2 regions of the Halalkalibacter kiskunsagensis genome follow, and region 1 is predicted to be linked to the other one. Evidence: a T-box and tRNA genes for the amino acid it is inferred to sense, from the RefSeq annotation. Region 1 holds a T-box; the other holds one or more tRNA genes.

Region 1 (6,677 bases):
CATGTCTTTTAGAGAATTAGAAAGGTTAAGTCGGGGATATGTACGAGCCATTAGTCAAATTGTAGGCCCAACAAAAGACATTCCGGCACCGGATGTTTTTACAAATTCACAAATTATGGCTTGGATGATGGATGAATATAGCCGTATTCGAGAATTTGATTCACCAGGTTTTATTACAGGAAAGCCACTTGTACTTGGTGGTTCACATGGAAGAGAAAGTGCTACAGCAAGGGGGGTAACCATTTGTATAGAAGAGGCTGTAAAGAAAAAGGGTCTTAAATTACAAGGCGCACGTGTGATTATACAAGGATTTGGAAATGCAGGGAGCTTCCTAGCTTCTTTCATGCATGAAGTTGGAGCGAAGGTAGTCGGAATATCCGATGCTTATGGAGCTCTTTATAATCCGGATGGCCTTGATATTGATTATTTGTTAAGTAAGAGGGATAGCTTTGGCACGGTGACCAATCTATTTAAGCAAACGATAAGCAATGAAGAGCTGTTGAAGTCTGATTGTGATATTCTTGTACCGGCTGCGATATCCAATCAAATTACGGTGGACAATGCTCATGAGATTAAGGCGGAGATTATTGTAGAAGCTGCAAACGGACCAACAACATTAGAAGCTACTAAAATATTAACAGAACGTGGCAAATTTCTAGTGCCAGATGTATTAGCCAGCTCAGGTGGTGTCACGGTTTCCTATTTTGAATGGGTTCAAAATAATCAAGGGTATTATTGGGATGAAGAAGAGATTGATAAAAAATTACGCACGATTATGAAGCAATCATTTGAAAGTATATTTCAAATATCACAAAGACATCAAGTTGACATGCGTCTAGCCGCTTATATGGTGGGGGTTCGGCGAATGGCAGAAGCCTCTCGTTTTAGAGGGTGGGTATAGAAGACGTACATAGCTAAGATTTTGTACATAAGCATTTTTTTACATCAAAAAAGCCGATATCCTGTTTCCGAAGGACATCGGCTTTTCAAATAATTAAAAATGAAAATTTATAATTATTATGTACTTGTAGTATTTTGTTTCTTTCTGTAACTTAAACAATAGACTAAATTGTACTTGCTAAATGGTATGATAACCGTTAAAAAAGTTACTGTTAAAAATCCAGGGTATATGGTAGGTATATAGAGAATGGAAGAGAGATCACGCTATAGAAGTTGGAAATGAATATAAAAAATTGGAAGGTGTTTAGAATGATTCAAGAAACTCATACGATAACAAGTCCTTGTAAAGGGATCATTGAAAAAGTTTTAATTACAGAAGACTCATACGTATACGAGTGGGAAAAGTTATTTTTTATTAAAACGTCTGAAGGAAATATGGAAGAAATTTCTGTAGGTGCTAGTGGCACGATTACCTCTCTTTGTATAAAAGAAGGAGACTTTGTATCGACAGAGAGCATATTAGCTCTATTAAAAGATGATCTTTTGATCACTGGGAGTGATTAATGTTTTGTAATATATAAGTTTGGGTTATAAGAGTATTTTTATAAAAGGATTTAAGCGCATTATTATGACCCGTTACCCAGTAACTTTAAAAAACCTTAGATCTTGCTGACAATTTTAAATGGAGGATTCTTTTACTAATCATAGAGATCCACCTTTAAACGAGATCAGACCGCCAGTGCATGCAAGCACTGGCGGTCTCAATCTTTATTCGAATTTAGATCAATTCCGCTGTGAACCCTTTTTTCTGCAATGCTTTTACGATTTCTTCAATATGGTGTCGATCTCTTGTTTCAACAGAAATAGATAATTGGGCATAGCTCGGATAAATTTTATCTCCTATATGGCTAAAGGAGATATCCAAAATGTTTCCTTGGTGTTCCGTCACAACCTGTAACACCTTTTCAAGGTTTCCTGGCTTATCTTTGAGAATGGTATTGAAACGCATAAATCGTCCGGCCTCGACCATCCCTCTTTCAATAATTCTAGATATAAAACTGACATCTACGTTTCCTCCACTTATAACGGGTACCACTTTCTTGTTTTTGATAGGAAGCTTTTGATTTAAGAGGGCAGCTAGTGAAACTGCACCTGACCCTTCCACGAGTAGTTTGTTTCGCTCAAGTAGCATGAGCATCGTTCGAGCAATTTCTGTTTCATCAACAGTGAGCATGTCATCCACGTATCGTTGAACTAACGGAAAGGTGTGTTGTCCTGGCCTTTTGACCGCAATCCCATCTGCCATCGTTGGATGAGCATCGACTGTAATTGGTTCCATTTCCAAAAGCGACTGTGCCATGCTTGGACAAGCCGCTGCTTCCACCCCGTATACTTGTATAGATGGATTTTTTTCTTTCACTGCTGCTGCGAGTCCAGCAAGTAACCCGCCACCTCCGACTGGGCAGACAATGGCGTCGACTTCAGAAATCTGTTCCAGGATTTCTAGTCCAACCGTTCCTTGACCAGCGATGATGGCTTCATCATCAAAGGCATGAACAAAAGCAGCGCCTGTTTGATCTTTTAGATCTAGAGCATAGGCAAGGGCTTCATCAAATACAGCTCCTTTTAATTCAACGTTTGCACCATATTCTTTTGTTGCTTGTACTTTACTTAATGGAGCCCCTGCTGGCATGACAATGGTAGAAGGGATGCCTAGCATCGTACTGGCGTAAGCAACACCCTGTGCATGATTTCCTGCAGAAGCAGCAACGACCCCATTTATTAATTCTTCTTTTCTCAATGAAATCATTTTATTGTAGGAGCCGCGTACTTTAAAGGAACCTGTCTTTTGCAAATTCTCAAGCTTTAAATAAATATCGTTATCCGAATATTCACTAAAGGTAAGTGAGTAGTCTAATGGAGTTTTATGTACGATTCCCGTCATCTTTTCGTGAGCTGTTACAATATCGTTTAATGAAACCATTTGTGCCCCTCCTAGTTATTGTTGAACTAGTATATTATGTTAGTTTTTACAGGAGGAAAAAAGTTATTCGGAAAAAATTTCCGGAAGCAATGGAGTTGTGCTTCCTAGGAGTAATAGTCTTGGAGACAGATAATTTGGTTTAGTAAAAGAACAAAGAACGTTTCAATCAGAAAATGAGTGTACAGAGGTCCAATATAGTGGCAAAAAGAATCGAAATTGATTCGATTATTGTAAATGGACTCCATATTCTTAGAAACGATAGACCCAACTTTCGAAAGAGGTGATTCTGGAGACGGGATGATGTCGGAAAGCAGCAGTACAGATATATATCTACAGGGAGATATAGCATACTCTCTTAATGAAGGAAAATGACTCATTGTTATGTAGAGAAAGAAATAGATTTTCTAAAAGCATCTTAGATGAGGTGCAAGATTTACAGAAGAGCGTGAGCAACATGAAAAATTCTTGGTCCAATAGAGAGTCCCTTTGGGGCTCTTTTTGTATTGAAGGAGACGAAGACTTGCCATATCGAAATGAAACAGTCAACAGTTCTGGAGTTTGGATATTCGCGCTAGTGGGCGCTGATATCTATCCCGTTGTAATAGCTCTCCAAGTAACTTATTTCTTTTATGCTAACGGGTAGCGTTTCTGCAGCGGCAGCAGCGCTTTTTTGCCTAACGAAGCAGACAGATTAACTCAATAATCACCATATAGTTAACATTAGTTGGACATATTTTTTATTGAGGAAGTGTGTGAAGCTGTTAGTTGTTGATTTGAAATCAAGGTGGTATGTTATTGTTTTAACTTTGTTTTATATTTCTTTTGTGTTATTCGTTAGCTTTGTAGGAAAAGGTATATTTTATCCAGATAGACTTGATGGGAGCTATACTGATGTGTCGCATAATTTTGTCCCTTTTACTACCATCGGAACTTATCTACTCAACATTCATAGCTATAATTTAGATACTTGGTTTTATAATACTTGGGTACTCAATCTATCGGCTACTTCTTGATCCAGCATATCGATTTGTCTTGCGATTTCAGGAATAGAATCAAAAATATACTGTTGTGAAATTACGGAGACGATTACGTTAATTAAGTAATTGTTTCTTCGCGTTTGACGGATACTGTGCAACAATCATCTTCCTTTTTTGGTTGCTTTGTAAAAGAGAACTAAGATGAATTAGAGGGAAAAAGAGTACTAGGTAATTTAGCATTATTTTTCTAGTTGCACCTAGTTATTTTTTTTGGTAATATCGTTTCATGACTAACGATTATGAAAATTTAAAAGGCGGTGGTTAGTGTATATTCCTTTAATAAAAATGGAGAACTGCTCCAAGAAGAGAAAGAAACGATTAATCAATTGTCAAAAATGCCGTTGGATTCACTTAATTTAGATGCTGTTTCTGTTGTTACTAACATCTATCGAGTGGCACAAGGGTTGAGAAACAAAATGGAACGAGAAGTTCTATCGAGTCATGGGCTTTCGTGGACTTCATTTTCAATTTTATATGATTTATGGATTTGGAAATCAGTTGAAACAAAGAAATTAGCAGAGTTAACTGCTGTTTCAAAAGCTACAATAAGTAATATTACAAAGACGTTAGAAAAGAAAGATCTTGTGTTTAGAAAAACAGATACGAGGGACAGAAGAATCACTTATGTAATATTGACGGATAAAGGAAAAAAAGTAATGGAAGAGCTATATCCGCAATTTCATAAAGGAGAAGTTGAGATTGTCTCTAGCTTATCGGTTAATGAACAAAAAGACGTTTCTGAATTATTAAGGCGAGTAATAAATGAAAATCAATTTTAGTTAGAAAAATGATAAATAGCTGAAAAGTGATGATAGGAAAATCAGTAGGAATTACCTCCCTGTTCCAGAGAGTCGATGGTTTCTGTGAATCGATACAAAGGTAATCTGAATTACATTCCTAGAGCTTCCTTGTATGTATTTATTGATACAAGGACGGACGAGCCGTTATTCGTTGAGTGGAAGACCATATTCTTCAATAAGGGTGGAACCGCGTGAAAATCACGTCCCTTTAGAAAAGAATATGGTTTTATTTATATGAGGAGGTTATGAAGATGAAAAACGTGTTGGAACAACTGAATGAAGAACAATTAGCCGAAGTCAAAAGGCAAATGACAATATACACACAAGGTGTGCAAGAAATTATCCCTACGGAGGAATTAAAGCTAAAGGTTGCAAAGTCTATTTTTGAAAACAGACCACTTAAAATTAAATTGGGATTAGACCCATCTGCTCCAGATGTACATCTTGGGCACACAGTCGTTTTAAAGAAAATGAGGCAGTTTCAAGAGAACGGACATATAATTCAATTGCTTATAGGAGATTTCACAGGTAAGATTGGAGACCCAACAGGCAAGTCGGTAGCTAGAAAACCTTTAACAGATGAAGAAGTTAAACATAATGCCAAAACCTACTTCGAGCAATTCAGAAAAGTGATGGATATGGAAAAAATCGAACTTCATTACAATTCGAAGTGGCTATCACAATTAAACTTTGAAGATGTCATTCAATTAGCAGGAAAAATAACAGTGGCAAGGTTAATGGAAAGGGACGATTTTGAAGAAAGAATTGCTCTTGGAAAGCCTATTTCACTGCATGAATTTTTCTACCCATTAATGCAAGGGTACGATTCAGTTGTATTAGATTGTGATATTGAACTAGGTGGAACCGATCAACACTTTAACATTTTGATGGGGAGACATTTTCAAGAGAAGTTTGGAAAAGAAAAGCAAGTAGCGATGCTGATGCCATTGTTGGAGGGGCTTGATGGCGTTGAAAAAATGTCTAAATCAAAGAAAAACTACATCGGCATTGATGAAAGTCCACAAGAAATGTACGGGAAAGCGATGTCGATTCCGGATGAATTAATGAATAAATACTTCGAATTAATCACAGACTTCACTCCTGAACAAGTAGAAAGAGTAAAAGCGGATATAGATTCAGGCAAACTACATCCTAGAGATGCAAAAATGCTTTTAGGGAAAACAATCGTTAGGATGTACCACGGTACAGAAGTAGCAGAAAAAGCAGAGCAGCAATTTATTTCAGTTTTTCAAAAAGGGACAATTCCTGATGAGGTGCCAGTGGTTGAATGGAAAGGCAATCTAGAAGTACCAATCCTAGATTTTCTAGTAGATCTAAAGTTATTAAGCTCAAAAAGTGAAGCACGCAGAATGATTGAGAATAAAGGAGTAAATATTAACGGAGAAAAGGTTGAAGATACAGGGTTACGAGTTCTTATTACCGGAGGGTTAGTTGTACAAATTGGGAAACGGAAGTTTGTAAAGATAAAAATGTAATATCTCATTTAAAGGTGCAACTTTGGGTTGCACCTTTAGATTTTTCCTGTTCAACCAAACAAGCTTTAGTTGAACAAGAGCTGTCATTATATTACATGATCTTTTGCTACGCAGCAACGATACTATTTAATAAAATAGATTCAACGGGCGCTTTAATTAAATAGTGAAATTTGTAAGCTGAGAAATAGTCTCGGAGCTTACAAATTCTCAAAAGTCTCAATCGTTTGTTTCTCTTCTTCTCGCAGTTCTTTTATAACGTGGGAATAGTACTTTATAAGTTGTTTCTATAACACTATGTCCCAATCGCTCACTTACATAAATATTGTTGACTTTCTTATATGATAGGACACTTGCATGAGTATCCTTAATCCGTGTATGGAAATTGGAAAACATATACGAAGCTCAATTAAAATTGTAAGAAGGAGCTTATTTGCGTTTGTGTTACTGATTACTTTGTATT
Region 2 (6,677 bases), on a different contig from region 1:
CACAGTAGCTCAGTGGTAGAGCTATCGGCTGTTAACCGATCGGTCGTAGGTTCGAGTCCTACCTGTGGAGCCATTTTTATGCTTCCATAGCTCAGCCGGTAGAGCACTACCATGGTAAGGTAGGGGTCAGCGGTTCAAGTCCGCTTGGAAGCTCCAGAAGAATACATATATAACACGCCTTTTCAGAAATGGAGAGGCGTTTTTTTATTTGTTTTGAACTGCCATTTTTGAATAACTGTCTATAAATATTGTTCGGAATACATTTTAAAAGAATGTTCCTTGTTTGCAGGAATTTCGCTATCGGAATACATCAAGTATGGCTACAACTCACCAGATTCTTTTGTAAGAGCTTTTCATAATATGAAAGGTTAACACCAACAGAGGCCAGGAATAATGGCGGCTCACTTAAAGCTTATCCACGGATGACCTTCCAGTTCAATAAAGGGGGAAGTGAAATGAACTAGAGGCATTTCATCTCGTTGGTAATAAGGAAAGAGTTCCTAGGAGTTAATCCGGAGATTGCCTCCATGTGGAAAAATTCAAATGAAGAAACCAACGAGCTGTTTCGGCACCTCGTTTTCGGGCTTCTTAAATCATAAAAAAAGATATAAAGTAAAATGCAATTTACAAACTTAGAATTGTGCCGAATACCACAACGGCAACAAAAATTTTTTAATCACTGTGCATCTAAGCTGTATGGGAATCGACCATTATCTCTTTAATTGATTCTTCGTTAGTCCTGTTATCGTACCAACCAGCTTTATATCGATTCCGTAATCGAGCATACATTCCGCCACTTGTATCTTGGTCTCCTCTTTTGCTTTATGTTGCACATAGTCTAGTAATGTAAGTAATTCTTCACGGGAGTAATAAGGACTGTGATCGTTCATTATTCCAACACCCCAACCTTTTTTATCTATTATAACGAATATACGTTCGTATTTTCAATAGGCTAATTTTATTTTAATTTTTTTATTAAAAGTACTTGTCATTCGATTTATATTTAGATATAATATTTTTTGTCAGTAAGAAATGGCCCGTTGGTCAAGCGGTTAAGACACCGCCCTTTCACGGCGGTAACACGGGTTCGAATCCCGTACGGGTCACCATTTTATAGTGGAGGATTAGCTCAGCTGGGAGAGCACCTGCCTTACAAGCAGGGGGTCGGCGGTTCGATCCCGTCATCCTCCACCATATGCCGGCCTAGCTCAATTGGTAGAGCAACTGACTTGTAATCAGTAGGTTGGGGGTTCAAGTCCTCTGGCCGGCATCGTTTCATTTTATAGTGGAGGGGTAGCGAAGTGGCTAAACGCGGCGGACTGTAAATCCGCTCCCTCCGGGTTCGGCGGTTCGAATCCGTCCCCCTCCACCATTTATTGGGCTATCGCCAAGCGGTAAGGCAACGGATTTTGATTCCGTCATGCGTAGGTTCGAATCCTGCTAGCCCAGCCATTTTTTGAGCCATTAGCTCAGTTACGAGCAAAGCTTCTAGAAATAACATCGAGTTGTTCCGACACAGCCTGCTTCAAAGCATTGCTAGAAGAGGAAGGAACAGGGGAGACAACGAAGCGAGACCTCGTCCGAAAGTGTCATGAAATACATCATTAGAAAATACATCATGAGCCATTAGCTCAGTTGGTAGAGCTTCTGACTTTTAATCAGAGGGTCGAAGGTTCGAGTCCTTCATGGCTCATAACTTCTTCATCTCTAAAATATACGCGGAAGTAGTTCAGTGGTAGAACACCACCTTGCCAAGGTGGGGGTCGCGAGTTCGAATCTCGTCTTCCGCTCCAAATTTATTGGGGCCTTAGCTCAGCTGGGAGAGCGCCTGCCTTGCACGCAGGAGGTCAGCGGTTCGATCCCGCTAGGCTCCACCATTAATGAATTTATAATCCAAACCATAGAAGTGTCTATGGTTTTTTATTTTGATTCAATTTATTGTTTGATAGTAATCTTAGTTAGTAAATTTTCATACTCATTTAACAGTTGATCAAGTTTTTGACTGTATTTAAGCATTTCCTCTGAGATAATAGAGGTGTTTTTTGCAGTTTTATTTAATAATGATCTGTATTGCTCGATCTCGATGAGAAGTTGAGTTTCCTTCTTCATTATTCGTCCCACCTTTCTAGAATGATCAAATTCAACTTGGATACATCTAGTTCCTTTTTCTTTAATCGACTGAAAAAAAGGTACTTATCTATACCCCTTTTGTTTAAAACGAAACATCTATTTCGTGTTATGATAGTAATTGACAAAAAAATGACAGAAACTTGAAACGTAAATGGATGCTATTACGTAATACAAGACAGAATGAAGTAGGTAGGGATAGGGAATGGATACAATTGTAAAACGGTTAATTCGGGAAGTGAGGAAAGGTGATCAACAGGCATTTGCAGAAATTGTCGAACTTTATAAAGACAAAGTCTACCAAGTAGCTTATCGGATGGTCGGAAATATGCACGAAGCACAAGATGTGGCTCAAGAAGCGTTTTTACGAGCTTATACAAATATTGATCGATTTGATATCAATCGCAAGTTCTCGACTTGGTTATTTCGGATTGCAACGAACGTAGCGATTGATCGGCTTCGTAAAAAAAAGCCTGATTTCCATCTTCAAGATGAAGTTCAAGGGGCAGGAGGGTTGACGTTTGAGTCTCAGTTGGCCGCTGATGAAGAACGCCTAGAGGATCAAGTGGTAACAATGGAGATGCAAGAGTGGGTGCAACATGAAATCAATCAGTTGCCTCCGAAGTATCGAACGGCAATTATTTTAAAATATTTAGAAGACTTATCGATAAAAGAAATCAGTGAGATTCTTGATATACCATCATCTACTGTGAAAACAAGAATACATCGTGGAAGAGAAGCACTAAGAAAGCGGATGCGTCATGTATAGAAAGAGGTGTGAAACATGAAGTGTGAACAACAATATGAAGAGTTAATTCAAAAAGTCGTTGATGGTGATGCTACTATAGAAGAAAAAAACAAATTAGAAACGCACCTTACTACCTGTACTTCTTGTAAACAACACCTTCATGAGTTAAAGAAAGTAATCGCCTTTGTGCAAAGCTCATCTCATATAGAAGCTCCGGAGGGCTTTACAGAAAACATCATGGCAAAGCTACCAGAGCGAAAACCAGTTTCAAAGTGGAAACAATGGTCACGTAAACATCCATTGCTTATTTCTGCAGCCATATTCTTTTTCCTTATGTTAGCAAGTATAGCCTCTCTTTGGAACACAAACGATGAGCAGGTCGTCGTTACAGGATCTGGTCAGGTGCAGATTGATCAAGAGAGTGGAAAAGTGATTGTTCCAGAAGGTGAAGTGATTAAAGGAGATTTAGTTGTTCGAAATGGACAACTGCAAATAGATGGGGAAGTTCAAGGGAACGTTCTACTTGTGAATAGTGAATCTTACTACGCATCAGTAGGGCATGTATCTGGTGAAATTCATGAATTAAATCAGGTGCTAGATTGGGTTTGGTACCATACAAAACGCTTTTTAAAAGAGGTCATATCGATTACTGATCAAGAGGGCTCAAACGAGTAGAGCCCTCTTTTGTTGTATATTTCAACTTTTTTCACATACTATGATATAATGGGACAAGCGAAAATGAATTGGTATTATAAGGATTCGCCACCGATGTATGTTAATGGTTTGGAGGAAGAGCCATGTTTTCTTTAGAAGAGTTTCAGTTGCTTAATTATGTTGGTCAAATTATAGATATATTGCTTGTAACTTATGTTGTGTATAAGGCGATAATGATTATTAGAGGAACAAGAGCTGTACAGTTGGTGAAAGGAATTACTGTTATTTTAGCTGTATGGTTTTTGAGTCGTTTTTTAGGGCTTAGAACGCTTGAATTTTTAATGAACCAGACGATTACGTACGGGCTACTTGCGATTATTATTATTTTTCAACCTGAACTTAGGAGAGCACTAGAGCAATTAGGAAGAGGAAGGTTGTTCACTAGTAGGACCGTCCCTCAAGATGATTCTGTTAAAAAGTCCGTTGAAGCAATAGTTAAGGCTTCGACCTATATGGGCAAGCGTCGGATTGGTGCGCTCATGTCTTTAGAAAGAGAAACCGGAATGACCGATTATGTGGAAACAGGAATTCAAATGAATGCCAATTTAACGTCTGAGTTGCTCATTAATACATTCATACCAAATACCCCTCTTCACGACGGGGCGGTCATCTTAAAAGGGAATACGATCTTAGCGGCTGCATGTTATTTGCCTTTATCAGAAAATCCGTTTATCTCAAAGGAATTAGGAACAAGGCACCGTGCAGCGTTAGGCGTAAGTGAAGTAACCGATTCGATTACCATTATTGTATCGGAAGAAACAGGAAGTATTTCTCTTACAAAAAATGGTGAACTACATAGAGAGCTTGATGAAGAAACGTTACGTAGTTTATTAGAGCGAGAACTTCTTATTGAAACGAAGCAAACAACCACTTCACGTTGGCAGTGGGGAGGGAAGAAAAATGGATAAACTGTTTAACAGCCATTGGTTTGTTAAAATTATCTCTTTCTTTATTGCGTTAATGCTTTTTACAATGGTGAATATTGACAATGTGACGACACAGCCTGGTGTGCTTCCAGCGATATCACCTGCGTCTTATACGCTCGAGGATGTAGAACTGACCGTTTTGTACGATGATGAAAACTATGAAGTTACGGATAAAACAGAACATGTTCAGGTGAATTTGAAAGGACCACAGAGCTCTCTTACATTGTTCCAACTAACAAGACCTTCTTTTGAAGTGTTTGTCGATGTTAGAGAACGAGGGGAAGGTGTCCATACATTAAGTGTGCAGCACCGTAATTTCCCGAGTGATTTATCAGTATCTATTGTTCCACAATATGCTCGGGTTGAACTTCAGGAAAAACAAACCGTTTCTTTTCCGGTACAAGTTGATATTATCAATTCTGGTGAAGTAGAAGAAGGCTATTCAGTTGGAACTCCTATTGTCACTCCAATTAATATTGATGTGACTGCTGCAAGAAGTTTAGTGGCAGATGTAAGTGTAGCAAAAGCGTATGTTGATGTTGCAGGAGCTGACAAAACGATTGAAGAAACAACACCGGTTAGATTATACGATGAAGATGGGAATGAGTTAGCGTTAACAATGGAACCTCAGGTAGTAGATGTGAAAGTACCTATTACAAGCCCGAATCGCTTAGTACCCACCAAGGTAACACGAACTGGGGAACTGCCAGAAGGAGTTAGTATTAATGAGGTTAAAATTGAACCGGAAGAAGTTACGATTTATGGTCCAACGGATATCATTGATCGAATGAATGTGGTTGAAGTAGGCGAAATCGACCTTAGTGAATTAACAGAAAGCCAAACATTTGAAATGACGATTCCAGTCCCTCCAGGGGTGGAGAGAGTATCGCCTGCAGATGTAACCGTTACTGTTTCGATTAGCACAGAAGAGGTAGAAGAATTTACTGACATACCTGTGGATGTCATTGGTGGGCGTGAGGACGTGGATGTCACGTTTAATGGCAATGAAACTAGAGTCGTAACAATAACGGCAAGAGGGTCCGAGGAATCATTAGAGAGGTTAACGTTATCTGATATACAAGTATTTGTCGATGTGAGTGATTTATCAACAGGTGAATATGATGTAGAGGTACAAATAAATGGACCTCCAAATATTAACTTTAGTTCAGTTGAAAATACAATTCCAATTGAGATTACATCGCGTTCTGAGTGATGAGTTGTTTGAAGGAGAGAATGAATAATGGGAAATTATTTTGGTACTGATGGTGTACGAGGGGTTGCCAACACAGAACTTACCCCAGAGCTTGCATTTAAACTTGGTAGAATAGGTGGGTATGTTCTAACAAAAGATACGGAAAAACCCCGAGTCATTATCGGGCGTGACACGCGCATTTCCGGAGAAATGCTTGAAAGTGCTCTTGTAGCAGGGCTTTTGTCAATTGGGGCAGAAGTTATGCGGTTAGGTGTAATTTCAACTCCTGGAGTTGCTTTTTTAACAAAGGCATTAAGTGCAAATGTAGGAGTGATGATCTCAGCATCGCATAATCCGGTTCCTGATAATGGAATTAAGTTTTTTGGACCAGATGGATTTAAATTGCTAGATAATCAAGAAGAGGAAATTGAGCGTCTCCTAGATAGTGATGAAGACGAGCTACCTAGACCTACTGGTGGTGAACTTGGTCAACTGAACGATTATTTTGAAGGGGTTCAAAAGTATTTACAATTTCTTAAACAGACTGTTCAAGAAGATTTCTCAGGAATTCACATTGCTCTTGACTGTGCGCATGGAGCAGCATCATCACTCGCTCCTCACCTTTTCGCAGATTTAGAAGCCGATATCTCAACGATGGGAACGGCTCCAAATGGGGTAAATATTAATGAACAATGTGGTTCAACTCACCCAGAGGCTCTAGCAGCGTTTGTTCTTGAAAAAGGAGCACAAATTGGCCTAGCATTTGACGGAGATGCCGATCGCTTAATTGCGATTGATGAGAATGGTGAGATTGTCGATGGTGACAAAATTATGTTTATTTGTGCAAAGTTCATGAAAGAACAAGGTTGGTTAAAACACGGAACGGTTGTCTCTACGGTTATGAGTAACCTTGGTTTTTATAAAGGGCTGGAAGAAATAGGGGTTGAAACGAAACAGACTGCTGTAGGTG

What was found. A T-box is a leader RNA that pairs with one kind of tRNA and senses whether it is charged. The one in region 1 lies ahead of tyrS (tyrosine--tRNA ligase), so its partner is inferred to be a tRNA-Tyr.
Region 2: it encodes a tRNA-Tyr, which carries the amino acid that the T-box ahead of tyrS (tyrosine--tRNA ligase) is inferred to sense. The anticodon was not compared.

Annotation. Positions count from the first base shown of each region.
Region 1 is NZ_JAXBLX010000028.1:38,389-45,065, forward strand. It holds gene SLH51_RS16205 (Glu/Leu/Phe/Val family dehydrogenase) at 1-901, shown strand, start outside; gene SLH51_RS16210 (biotin/lipoyl attachment domain-containing protein) at 1,210-1,464, shown strand; gene ilvA (threonine ammonia-lyase) at 1,679-2,884, opposite strand; gene SLH51_RS16220 (hypothetical protein) at 3,339-3,527, shown strand; gene SLH51_RS16225 (MarR family winged helix-turn-helix transcriptional regulator) at 4,257-4,700, shown strand; T-box leader at 4,721-4,932, shown strand; gene tyrS (tyrosine--tRNA ligase) at 4,973-6,217, shown strand.
Region 2 is NZ_JAXBLX010000047.1:30,614-37,290, reverse strand. It holds tRNA gene SLH51_RS20295 (tRNA-Asn) at 1-73, shown strand, start outside; tRNA gene SLH51_RS20290 (tRNA-Thr) at 81-156, shown strand; partial or broken gene SLH51_RS20285 (AraC family transcriptional regulator) at 247-575, shown strand; gene SLH51_RS20280 (hypothetical protein) at 711-890, opposite strand; tRNA gene SLH51_RS20275 (tRNA-Glu) at 1,035-1,109, shown strand; tRNA gene SLH51_RS20270 (tRNA-Val) at 1,119-1,194, shown strand; tRNA gene SLH51_RS20265 (tRNA-Thr) at 1,198-1,270, shown strand; tRNA gene SLH51_RS20260 (tRNA-Tyr) at 1,288-1,372, shown strand; tRNA gene SLH51_RS20255 (tRNA-Gln) at 1,378-1,452, shown strand; tRNA gene SLH51_RS20250 (tRNA-Lys) at 1,621-1,693, shown strand; tRNA gene SLH51_RS20245 (tRNA-Gly) at 1,719-1,793, shown strand; tRNA gene SLH51_RS20240 (tRNA-Ala) at 1,802-1,877, shown strand; gene SLH51_RS20235 (aspartyl-phosphate phosphatase Spo0E family protein) at 1,936-2,109, opposite strand; gene sigW (RNA polymerase sigma factor SigW) at 2,333-2,896, shown strand; gene rsiW (anti-sigma-W factor RsiW) at 2,912-3,550, shown strand; gene cdaA (diadenylate cyclase CdaA) at 3,673-4,497, shown strand; gene SLH51_RS20215 (CdaR family protein) at 4,490-5,728, shown strand; gene glmM (phosphoglucosamine mutase) at 5,756-6,677, shown strand, end outside.